Regions from separate parts of the Massilia sp. CCM 8734 genome, predicted to be linked through region 1. Evidence: predicted binding sites of a transcription regulator. Region 1 holds the regulator's gene; each other region holds the start of a gene.
What was found. The regulator FNR, encoded in region 1, switches genes on or off when oxygen is low (the NO sensors DNR and NnrR bind a similar motif). The targets are predictions, from matches to a motif close to TTGATNNNNATCAA.
Positions count from the first base shown of each region.

Region 2: F2P46_RS19925 (XrtA system polysaccharide chain length determinant) is a predicted target of FNR. The motif match lies at 2,142-2,155, and genes of this name have one in related genera.
Region 3: F2P46_RS08240 (OmpW family outer membrane protein) is a predicted target of FNR. The motif match lies at 1,783-1,796, and genes of this name have one in related genera.

Region 1 is NZ_WHJI01000018.1:7,495-11,480, forward strand. Features, by position in the region: gene F2P46_RS17640 (hypothetical protein) at 1-250, shown strand, start outside; gene F2P46_RS38275 (hypothetical protein) at 331-459, shown strand; gene F2P46_RS17645 (DEAD/DEAH box helicase) at 532-1,779, shown strand; gene fnr (fumarate/nitrate reduction transcriptional regulator Fnr) at 1,976-2,743, shown strand; gene F2P46_RS17655 (hypothetical protein) at 2,783-3,310, opposite strand; gene F2P46_RS17660 (suppressor of fused domain protein) at 3,580-3,986, shown strand, end outside.
Region 2 is NZ_WHJI01000022.1:9,930-13,915, reverse strand. Features, by position in the region: gene F2P46_RS19930 (XrtA-associated tyrosine autokinase) at 1-407, opposite strand, end outside; gene F2P46_RS19925 (XrtA system polysaccharide chain length determinant) at 500-2,029, opposite strand; gene F2P46_RS37080 (EDSAP-1 family PEP-CTERM protein) at 2,384-3,304, opposite strand; gene F2P46_RS19915 (long-chain N-acyl amino acid synthase) at 3,609-3,986, shown strand, end outside.
Region 3 is NZ_WHJI01000006.1:158,072-162,057, forward strand. Features, by position in the region: gene F2P46_RS08230 (GFA family protein) at 185-469, opposite strand; gene F2P46_RS08235 (M14-type cytosolic carboxypeptidase) at 619-1,749, shown strand; gene F2P46_RS08240 (OmpW family outer membrane protein) at 1,863-2,477, shown strand; gene F2P46_RS08245 (glutaredoxin family protein) at 2,557-3,204, opposite strand; gene F2P46_RS08250 (TRAP transporter substrate-binding protein) at 3,283-3,986, opposite strand, start outside.

The sequences.
Region 1 (3,986 bases):
GCCGTATGTCGGCGTGGGCTGGGGCAATGCCTTGAGCACCGACAAGAAGTGGCAGCTCAGCGCCGATCTGGGCGCGCTGTGGCAAGGTCACCCGAAGGGCCGCTTGACGAACTCGCAATGCACCGCTGCGGCCGCCGCCTGCGCCACCCTGGCGCGCGATGTCGCCACCGAGCGCGTGAAGATGGAAGCCGACGTCGAGGCCTACAAGGTTTATCCGGTCTTGCGCGCCGGTATCAGCTACCGTTTCTGACCGGCAGGCACCAGGTAAGGAACAGCGCGCCGCGCGGGCGTGGTTTTGGGTAGGATATCCTTTTTACAAGGGAGTGCACCATGAAACCACGCTTTCACTCGCTCGCGGCGCTGGCCGCCTGCTGCATGCTCGTTCTGGCCACGGCCGCCTGCGGCGACAAGCCGGAACCGACCAAGCCCCAAGTGGCGACAGCGCCATTGACCCGGTAGGCTTTTGCGCCACGGCAAGCGCCGGACAGAGTAAACTACGCCCTTGTTCTTTCGCTGCAAGGTCGCTTCCCCATGTCTTTTGATTCCCTCGGTCTGATCGATCCCCTCGTGCGCACGCTGGACGCGCTCGGTTACCGCACGCCCACGCCAGTGCAGGCGCAAGCCATTCCCGCCGTGCTGGCCGGGCGCGACATGATGGCCGCCGCCCAGACCGGCACCGGCAAGACCGCCGGCTTCGCCCTGCCCCTGTTGCAGCGCCTGACCTTGCAGGGCCAGGTCGGCGCCAATGCGGTGCGCGTGCTGGTGCTGGTGCCCACGCGCGAACTGGCCGAGCAGGTGCACGAGAGTTTCCGTGCCTACGGGGCTGGCTTGCCGCTGCGTACCCACGTGGCCTACGGCGGCGTGAGCATCAATCCGCAGATGATGAAGCTGCGCAAGGGACTCGACGTGCTGGTGGCCACTCCCGGCCGCCTGCTCGACCTGTACCGCCAGAACGCGCTCAAGTTCGACCAGCTCGAGACCCTGGTGCTCGACGAAGCCGACCGCATGCTCGACCTGGGTTTTTCGCGCGAACTCGACGCCGTGTTCGCCGCCCTGCCGAAAAAACGCCAGACCCTGCTGTTTTCGGCCACGTTTTCGGACGAGATCCGCGCTTTGGCCGGCAAGCTGCTGAGCGACCCTTTGAGCATCGAGGTCAGCCCGCGCAACAGCACCGTCAAGCGTATCCGCCAGTGGGTCGTGCCGGTCGACAAAAAACGTAAGCCGGAACTGTTCTTGCACCTGCTCAACAAGCACCGTTGGGGCCAGGTGCTGGTGTTCGTCAAGACGCGCAAGGGCGTGGACCAGCTGGTCGAGACCTTGCAGGCGCAGGGCGTCGCGGCCGATTCGATTCACGGCGACAAGCCGCAGCCGGCGCGCCTGCGCGCGCTCGAGCGCTTCAAGGCCGGCGAAGCGAAGATCCTGGTGGCGACCGACGTGGCCGCGCGCGGGCTCGATATCGACGACTTGCCGCAGGTGGTCAATTTCGACCTGCCGATCGTGGCCGAAGACTACATCCACCGCACCGGCCGCACCGGCCGCGCGGGGGCCTCGGGCGAAGCGGTCTCGCTGGTCTGCGCGGACGAGGTGCAATTGCTCGCCGCCATCGAAATTCTGACGAAGCAAACCCTGGAACGCATCGAGGAGCCTGGTTTCTCGCCGGAACACAGGGTGCCGCTCACCAACACCACCGGCGAGGTGCTGAAAAAACCCAAGAAACCGAAGAAAGCCAAGGTCAGCGGCGACGTGTCGACGGTCGACGTGCGTTTCCGCCCGCGCTGAGGCCGGCGCCGCGCCATGCGCAGGGGTATGGATCGCGTTGTTAGGACATGCACAACGCAAATCTGCATAATGCATGCCCGGCCGGGAAAAACAGTCATCTGTATCGGGGAAACAGCCCCATCTGTTCCGGTATTCGCCCGTGCGCCGGGGTCGCCGTGGGGTATCATACGGCTCAAGCCACAAACCGTCAGACCCTATGCCTCAGCCTCTCCCCTTCGTTCCGGCAGCCATGCTCAACGTCGCCGCACTCAAGGCCAGCTGCGCCGGATGCAGCATGCATCAGCTGTGCCTGCCGATGGGACTCGAAAACGATGACATCAGTCGCCTCGACAACATTATCGGCAAGCGCCGCCGCGTGCTGCGCGACGAGCGCCTGTACCAGATGGACGAGCCGTTCCGCAACCTGTACGCGATCCGCTTCGGCCACTTCAAGACCTACCAGGTCAACGCCAACGGCGAGCAGCAGATCACCGGCTTCCAGATGGCGGGCGAACTGCTGGGGATGGACGCCATCAGCGGCGACCGCCACCATTGCGACGCGGTCGCGCTGGAAGACAGCGAAGTGTGCGAAATCCCGTTCGAGCGCCTGGAAGAATTGTTTGGCGAAGTGCCGACCCTGCTGCGCCATTTCCACCGCATCATGAGCCAGGAAATCACGCGTGAACAGAATGTCATGCTGTTGCTGGGAAATATGCGGGCGGAGCAGCGCTTTGCCGTATTCCTGGTCAACCTGTCAGCGCGTTATGCGGCGCGCGGTTACTCGGCCACCAGCTTCCAGCTGCGCATGTCGCGCGAAGATATCGGCAATTACCTGGGGTTGACCATCGAAAGCATCAGCCGCCTGCTGTCGCGCTTCAAAAAGCAGAGCTGGATCAGCGTCGACAAGCGCGAACTGACCTTGCTCGACCCGGCCATGCTCAAGGCGCTGGCCGCCGGCACCGAACAGTGCAGCCCGATGGCGTGAGCCAGGGGCGCCCGGCCAGGGGCACCCGGCAAGGGGCTCTCAGGCTGGCAGCCCGCCGCGCGCCAGCGCGGCTGATCCCTGCGCGAGCCAGGTGGCAAGGTCGGCTTCCAGGCTGCCACTGCTGCTCATGGCCAGCACCGAGCATTTTGGATGCCCGGTAAAGCGCAACACCACGAGCGGTACGCCGGACACCGCCATGAATACCCGCTCGCCCTTGCTGGCGTTGAACCATCCCGAATAAAATCCGAAGCCAGCGATGCCGTTGCGCTTGGTTGTGATGCCAAGGCTGCGCACGTCGGGCAGGCGCTCGATGGCGGGCGCCCGGATGTCGGCGCGCGCCAGCCGGAAGGTGTAGAAGGCATGCCTGACCACAATGGCATCGGCGCCCAGTTCGACCGAGTGACGCATCAGCATGCTGGCGCAGAGAACCAGGGCGAATAATCCCGATGCCAGCAGTATGCCGCCGACCAAACCGGTTTCCATGGCATCCGGCGCTTTTTGGTGCGGAGTCAGGTAATAGAAGAACGTGGCCAGCAGGAGCGGCAACGCGATCAGCATGCCGATCAAAAAAACTTGCTTGTTGGAAGTTGGAATGTCGGTTTTCATCATCTGGGTATCCCGTCATGGCATGGTTGGCTATATTTATCAGACAGTATAGTTCCAGAACGCGCTGTAAACAGTCCGTTCGCGTCGGCGCAGGATGCACCGCCTTGGGTGCCGATGCAGACATGTCCGAGCAGGCAGGGGAGCCACTCACGGTCGCCTACAAGCTGCCAACACTCCCGGGCAGAAGCCCGTTAAGAACCCGATTAACAGATACCGCAACGAAGTTGGAAATGACAACAACACAAGCGCACAAAGATTGGGTAAGTTTTCTTCGCCACCAGATTGGGGGGGAGTTCGCTGTCACCAAGTACGACGACGATGAACGGACCACAAGCATCCCCATTTATTCGAGCCAGACGGAAGGAGGCCTGGTTGGCGCAACGGTCGGCCTGATGGACCTTGACCAGAGCAGAAATCCTGCCGTCCAGATCCGCACAGAAATCTTGATCGACACGCGCATGGACGACGCGCGAGGGCTTAATCTACTCTCTACAATCGCCTTTTATATCATAAAAAGTCAATGGCGGGTTTCACCTGGGACCGTCTTCGAAGAAATTGGCGGGATGTACTTTCCCGGCACTCCGCTCCGTCATATTTACTTTACCGCCCCGTATCAATGGGACGGCATGTCCAAAGT
Region 2 (3,986 bases), on a different contig from region 1:
GGCAACAGGCTCAGGGTCGGGATATTGGTCTTGAGGATCACGTCCGACAGGCTCAGGTCGCCATTGAGCAAGATATCCATCAATCCCAGCCCCGGCGCCAGACCGAGCGTGCGCAGCACCGAGGGACGGGCGACGTCGGCGTCGACCAGCAGCACGGTGTGGTCTTTTTCCATGGCGATGCTCATCGCCAGGTTGATCGCACAGTAGGTCTTGCCTTCGCCGGGCAGGGCGCTGGTGACGACGATCAGGTTGCCGTGCCGCACCCCGCCGGACACCGCCGCGCGCGCATTGCGCAGCAGCGGGCGCTTGATGATGCGAAAATCTTCAGCCACGCTGGTGCGCCCGCCGTCGTGGGTCACCATGCCCATCTGCTGCAGGCGCGCCAGGTTGATGTCGACTTCGCGCAACTGCTCGGCGTTGTGGGCGCCGGCGGGCGCGTCGGGGCCGTGCGGCGCAGCGGCCGGAATAGGGGAACTGTCCACGTTGTACTCCCTGGGGCTTAGCCCGTGAGAAATCCGGATGCCATGATCGCGCCGTACAGGCCGAGCAAGGCGGTGAAGGCCGCGCCGAGCAGGTATTGCCCCCGGCGCAGCTTGGTGCGTTCGGCATCGTTCCAGGTCATCGATACCGTACCGAGCACGTTCAGTCCGGTGATCTCGCGCAGCGCGCTGGGGCTGACGAAGGTCGGACGGACCTGGCTGATCAGGAGCGCCGCGCCCATCCCGGCGCACAGGGCGATCAAGAGCACGCCGGTGTGGAACAGGCGCCGGTTGGGGCCGACCGGCGAGATCGGCATGGTGGGCGGATCGATGATGCGGAACGTCATCATCTCGGTCGAGGAGCTCAGGTCGCCCGAGAGCCTGGCCGACTCGCGCCGCGCGATCAGCTTTTCGTAGTTGTCCTTGTTGATTTCATAATCGCGGTTGAGCTGGGCCAGTTGCGATTCGACTTCCGGCACGGCATTGCTCTGTTCGCGCAGGCGCTCGTGGCGCACGCTGTATTCGTGCACCCGCACGCGCATCGCCGCCACCTTGGCGTCGGCCTCGGTCAGGGCTACCTTGAGCTGCTGCAGCATGGGGCTGTAAAAGCGGCCGGGGTCGCCATCGCGCTGGGCCAGCTTGCTTTCCTCGATCTTGCGCGCTTCGAGCTGGGCCAGCAGGCGGCGCGCGCTGACCACGTCCGGGTGCAGGTCGGTGTATTGCAGGCGCAGGGTGTCGAGGTTCTTGTTGATGGCGGCGATGCGGGCGTCGATATCGGGATTGACGATGGCGCGCGGGCGCGGATCGGCCCCGGCCGGCAGCGGGTCGCCATTGATGCGCGCCTGGATCGCAATGCGCGCCTGCTCGGCTTCGAGCAGGTCGATGCGCGCGGTGCTGAGGGCATCGCTGGCGATGGCCAGTTGGGCGCTGTAATCGACGCCCTGGCGCGGCAGCAGCGCGCTGTTGCGCAGCTTGAATTCCTTGACCGTGTTTTCGGCCGCCACCAGGCGCTGCTCGTAGTTTTTGATCTGGTCGTCGATGAAACGGATGGCGTGCTGGGAATCGGCCTTCTTGCCCTTGAAGCTGCCTTCCAAAAAGATGGTCAGCAAGGCTTGCACCACGTCGTGCACCTGCTTGGGATTGTCGCCGCCGTAGGTGATCGAATAGATATCGTTGGTGGTGGTGCCGGAAATTTTCAGGCGCGCAGCCAGTTCGTCGATCTGGTGTTCGCGCTGGCGCGGCGTGGTGGCGTCCACATCAAGGTCGACCATGCGCAAGACGCGCTCCAGGTTCGGCCGGCTGAGCAGGGTGCGGCTCATGATCGATACCTGTTGCTGCACGTTCGGCATGCTGGTCATGCTGGCCATGAGCGGCTTGAGGATGCTCTGGGTATCGACAAACACGCGGGCCGAGCTCTGGTAGTCGTTCGGCAGGCGCAGCACCACCACCCAGCCCAGCGATGCCACGACCCACACGGTGCCGATGGCGAGCCAGCGATATTTCCAGATGCCTCTTACATGCAGCAGCAACTGGCTGATGAAGTCCTCCATATCGTGTGGGTCTCCGTAAGTCGGGCGGCGATGGGAAGCGACACTGCCAGCTTCACTACTCGTTCGATTATATGTCCGTGGAAACTGTAAGTTTCCGCTGATCACGGGCGCGTTGATTCGCGTCAAGCGTAAAAAGAGCATGCGCGCGCAGCCTGCTCCTGCCAAAAAAATTGCCCGGTCAGGCGCGCTCCTGACCGGAAAAATGCCGGCTGACAGCGAGCCGTGCATCAGGGCCCGGCGGGGCGGTCCGACACCCGCATCCCCAGCCGGCGCCGACCGCGCAGCACCGGCCGCGGGCCCTGGAATGGCCGCAAACAGCGTGGCCACCTTGTTCTTCTTGTCTGCATGGCCGTCCTACTTGCGGCGTCGCGCCATCAGCGACATCCCCAGCAGGCCGAGGCCGAAGAGCGCCAGGCTGCCCGGTTCCGGCACCGCCGACTTCTGCATGGCGTTGGCAAACGTGCCCTGGTTGATGGTCAACATATACGTATCGTTGGCGTTGAGCTGGAGCGACTTGGCCGAAAAGTTCAGCCAGCCCGGGTCGAAGGTGGAAGTGCCAAAGGCATGGCCATTGCGGCTTGACAAGCTCTCGCCGTTGAGTTTGCCGGGCGAGTAGTCGAGCATGAGTTGGCCGGTTTCCACATTCTTGATATTCACGCTCCATGCCAGGCGGGCGATGGCGTTGGTCCCGCTCCCGCTGCCGCTGCTGGCGTAGGCCTGCGTCATCGGCCTGGCGTCGAAGGAGATGGACATGGTCTCGCTCGTGCCGAGAGTGAATTTGAATAAGGCCAAGGTACCGACGTCGGACTCGCCGCCGGCCTTGCCGTCGCTGCCCAGGGAAGCGTCGGCGCGCGTATCGACCCGGGCCCCGGCCTGTTGCGAACCGATGGTCATGGCGCTGCCGGTCATGTTCTGGTCGGCATAGCCGAAGGTGCCGGGCAGGCTTGGCAGTCCGGAAAAGTGGGCAAAGTCGTTTTCGGCGCGCGGAGCCGTCGGCAGGCCGACGAACTGGTGCGCCACGTCGGGCGTGCTGCCGTCGAGCGTAGCGGTGGAGCTCACGCCGTTGAGAGACGCGGTGGCGCGGGCGCTGACGCTGTCGATGAGCGTGGTGAAATCTGTCGATTTGAAGGCGTCACCGCTGGAATGAAGCAGGCGGAAATTGTCGATCAGGAGGACGGACTGGGCGAATGCATCGGCGCGCGCGCCGTTCATTGCGGCCAGGCAGAGACCGGCAATCGCCGCATGTTTCATCAGGGATGTCGGGACTAGTTTCATAATTGACTCTCCGGTGGGATCAGGTGGGGAAGCGTCGACAGCTTGCGGCGCCGCCGTGCCAACCATCTATGCAGCAAGCGTGCCAGCTCACTTTTTCCTTTGTTATCAATGGCTTGTGGAATATGGCTGAGCAGTTCCCCGTGTTTCCCGCCGGGATGGAAAATTTCCCGACTGCCCATGTTTGTTGCAGAACAATGTGTGGGCGCACAGCGTGAACTTCCTTACTGATGGCCCTGTCTGACCTACACAACTTTGCGCGCGGACCGGCAGGCGGACCGTGCGATCACGTGGAAGGAAGAGAGCCATGTTTCAAGACGATCTACCGATTGCAACCTTCGAGATGCCGGCGGGCTTACGCGCGCCGGAACCGAGCGAGGCGCCGCCGGCGGTGCCCGATACCGGGCAACAGCTACAGGTTTTCCATATCCGCCTGGCCAATTCGGCCGGACGGCGCGAGGCTGCCAGCCTCCTGATCCGGAAGATGTACGGCTGGCGCGGCTATGCGTTCGAGCCCAGCCTGCAGCACGATCCGAACAAGGTGACGCTGTATGCCGAGACCGGTGGGGTACTGGTTGGCACCATGAGCTTGTGCCTCGACAGCGCATTCGGGCTGCCGGCCGATGACAATTTTCGCGACAAGCTCGATGCGCTGCGCAGCCAGGGCCGGCGCTTGTGCGAGCCG
Region 3 (3,986 bases), on a different contig from region 1:
GCGCCAGGGCGGCCTTCAGCGAGGACCGACGCGGTAGTGCGAATCTTGCCGATCGGGGCCAGCCCTACAAATGCCGCGTTTCCGCCGGCGGATTGGCCCAGTTATCGTTCAAGCCATCCAGATACGCCACCGGCGCCGCGATCAGCTCTTCCGGCGTCACATCGTCGAGCGCCATCACATTGACCTACACGAGCGCCCCACCGAGGTACTCCACGTATCCGCGTCCGAACGAGTGCACGCCGCACTGCCTGCAAAACAGATAATGCCCGCTCTTGGTCGCAAACTGGTACGTATTTAACTGATCCTCACCGGTGAGCAAGCGAAACGCGTCGGGCTTGATCACTGCATTCCAGTTGCGCGTCTTGGCGCAGATCGAGCAGTTGCACTTGCTCGTGCCCTGGCTCAGGTCGATATCGGCTTCATAGCGCACCGCGCCGCAGTGGCAGCTGCCGTGATAGGTCTTGTTCATCGCTGTTTTCCTTCGCTGTTTTCAAAACAACAGCGTAAGGCGCAATGCGGGCGATTTTCGCCCTATTAACCGTGTTTAATCCGAAGGCGTATCATGACGCCTCGCGCGCGCAGCCGCCGCGCCTCTCATTGACCAGCCAAGGACACACCATGTCTATCAAAATCAGCAGCCAGTTCGACGCTGGCGCCATCGATATCGTGAGCGCCACCAGCGCCTCTTCGATCGACCTGAACATCCGCCGCGACTCGCACGCCGACATCACCCAGTGGTTCTACTTCCGCCTGCAAGGCGCGCAGGGCGAGGCGTGCACCATCCGCTTCCTGAACGCGGGAAAAAGCGCCTACCCGGCCGGCTGGGAAGGCTACCAGGCCATGGCCAGCTATGACCGCGTGGAGTGGTTCCGCGTGCCCACCAGCTTCGACGGCCAGGTCATGACGATTTCCCACACGCCCGAGATGGACAGCGTCTACTACGCCTACTTCGAACCCTACTCGTGGGAACGCCACCTTGAACTGCTGGACCGCGCGCAGCTCTCGGAACAGGTGCGCATGCTAGACGTGGGCAGCAGCGTGGAAGGGCGCGACATGAACGTGCTGGTGATCGGCGACCCGGCCGCAAAGAAGAAAGTCTGGGTCATCGCGCGCCAGCATCCGGGCGAAACCATGGCCGAGTGGTTTGTCGAGGGCATGCTCGACGCCCTGCTCGACCCGGCCGACGCTTTTGGACGCCAGCTGCTCAAGGAAGCCGTGTTCTACGTGGTGCCGAACATGAATCCGGACGGCTCGGTGCATGGCAACCTGCGCACCAACGCGGCCGGCGCCAATCTCAACCGCGAGTGGAATACGCCGACCATGGAGCGCAGCCCTGAAGTGTTCGTGGTCAAGAACAAGATGCTGGAAACCGGCTGCGACCTGTTCCTCGACGTGCACGGCGATGAAGGCTTGCCGTACGTGTTCGTGGCCGGCAGCGCCTCCCTGCCGACCTTTACACCGGCCCAGGCCGCGCAAGAGAAGCGCTTCGCCGACGACTTCAAGATCGCCAGCCCGGACTTCCAGGACGTGCACGGCTACGGCGACTCGCCCTACACCGACGAAACCATCACCATGGGTTCGCCGCACATCACGCACGCCTTCGGCTGCCTGTCGCTGACGCTGGAGCTGCCGTTCAAGGACAACGCCAACGATCCCGATCCGATCTGCGGCTGGGACGGCGCGCGCAGCGCACGCCTTGGCGCGGCAGTGCTGCAACCGATTTTGCAGGCGCTGCGCCAGCCGGCCTGACCCGATACGGCTTTTCATCATTGCTTCGATTTTTTGATTCACATCAACGATTTTGTTGAGGCCAATCAATAAACTTCAGTCATACCCAATGACAAACGAAGAAGGAAGTTGTGATGAAGAGCAAATTGTTAGCAGCAGTAGCAGTCAGCATGCTGGGCCTGGTCGGCGTTGAAGCTCACGCGCAAGATGGACAATGGCTGGTGCGCGCGCGCGCCGCGCACCTGAGCCCGGCCGACAAGTCCTCGCCGGTTGGTGGCGTGGGCGCATCGGACCGTATTTCGGTGTCCGACAAGACGATTCCGGAACTCGATGTCAGCTATTTCTTTACGCCGAACCTGGCGGCCGAACTGGTGCTGACCTATCCGCAAAAACATGACGTGATGCTCGACGGCGCCAAGATCGGCACCTTCAAGCACCTGCCGCCAAGCCTGCTGGGCCAGTACCACTTCAACCCGATCGGCCAGTTCAAGCCTTACCTGGGCGCCGGTATCAACTACACGCGCATCTCGAAGGTCAAACTGCTCAACGGCGCGGGCGACCTGGAAAGCGACAGCGTGGGACTGGCTGTGCAAGCCGGCGTGGATTTCAAGATCGATAAAAACTGGTCGCTCAACCTGGACGTCAAGCGCATCAACATCCGCAGCGATGTGATGATCGCCGGCGCCAAAGTGAGCACCGTGAAAGTCGATCCTGTGCTGATCGCCGTCGGTGTCGGTTACCGCTTCTGATTGAGCGGGCGTCCCTTAGGGGCGTCCCGTAGGGCGTCCCTGCCGTTGCAGGGCGCCCTTTCCTCTGGCCCGTTCGCGCTCAGCGCAGACCGGCCTGCGGCTTGTCGCTGAGTTCTTTGACCGCCGTCAGGATCTCCGACTCGTTGAATCCCCCGAAACGCCGGTAGCCCACATACGTGAGCGGATAACCGTTGCCTTCAAGTGCGTTGTAGGCCATCAGGCCCGCTTCGGACGCCTCGACGTCGACATCTTCGAAGGGGATCTTCTTTTCCTCGAACAGTTCGCGCTGCGCCTTGCAGTAGCCACACCATTTGGTCCCGTACAACACCACCTTGGCTTTGTCCTGCGCGTCGAAGTGATTGGCCAGCACGATGCGTTCGCGCCGCGTCAGCGCCTCCTTGCCCAGCACCTCGCCAAGCATGCCGGCGAGCTTGTGCACATCGTCGCCCACGCTGCGCTGCTTGCCCGCGATGACGGTCGGCATGGCGTTGACGCGGTATTTGCTGTTCGGCTCGGTGAGGATCACCTCCTCGAAGCTGGCGACGCGTTTTTTCAGCTCGCTGCGGATCTTGTCGCACGGGTCGCCGCACTCGGCGCTGGTAAACAGCATCACGGCCGGCTTGCCGTCCTTGTCGAACGCGCCGTCACCGCCGCCGCCGAGGCGCCCGGTTTTCCAGGCATACATGGCGCCACCGGCGAGGAGGGCGAGGAAGAGGATTCGTTTCATAGTTGATGAATTGGGTGAGCCGATGTCGTTCCCGCGCCAAGGCAACCCTTGGCGGGAACGACGAGGAGTCCGCTGGACTTATTTCCTGCCGGCCTTGATCATGTAGTCGAGCATGGCCGCTTCCGACACCGAGGCCCACATGTTCTGGTCCTGGCGGAATCGCTTCCACGGCTCGTAGATGGTTTTGAACTTGGCATTCTTGGCCGCTTCCTCGTTCATCACGTCCTGCGCCGCCTTGTAGCAGCCATCCATGATGTCTTTCGAGAAGGTGCGCAGCTTGACGCCGTTCTTCATCAGGCGCGCCAGCGCGGCCGGATTCTTGGCGTCGTACTCGGCCTGCATGCCGACGTGCGCCTCGTAGGTGGCGCATTCGAGCGCAGCCTGGTATTCCTTGGGCAGCTTTTCCCACTCCTTGATGCCGACGTAGAAGGAGAAGCTCGCGCCCGCCTCCCACCAGCCCGGCGCGTAGTAATACGGCGCGACCTTGTAGAAGCCCAGTTTTTCGTCATCGTAAGGACCGACCCACTCGGCCGCATCGATCGTGCCTTTTTCCAGCGCGGGATAAATGTCGCCACCGGCCAGTTGCTGCGGCACCAGGCCGAGGCGCTCGAGCACCTTGCCGGCAAAACCGCCGACGCGCATCTTGGTGCCCTTCAGGTCTTCCACCGACTTGATTTCTTTACGGAACCAGCCACCCATCTGGGTACCGGAATTGCCGCCCAGGAAGTTGACGATGCCATAGCCCTTGAAGAAGTTGCGCGTCAGTTCGCGTCCGCCGCCTT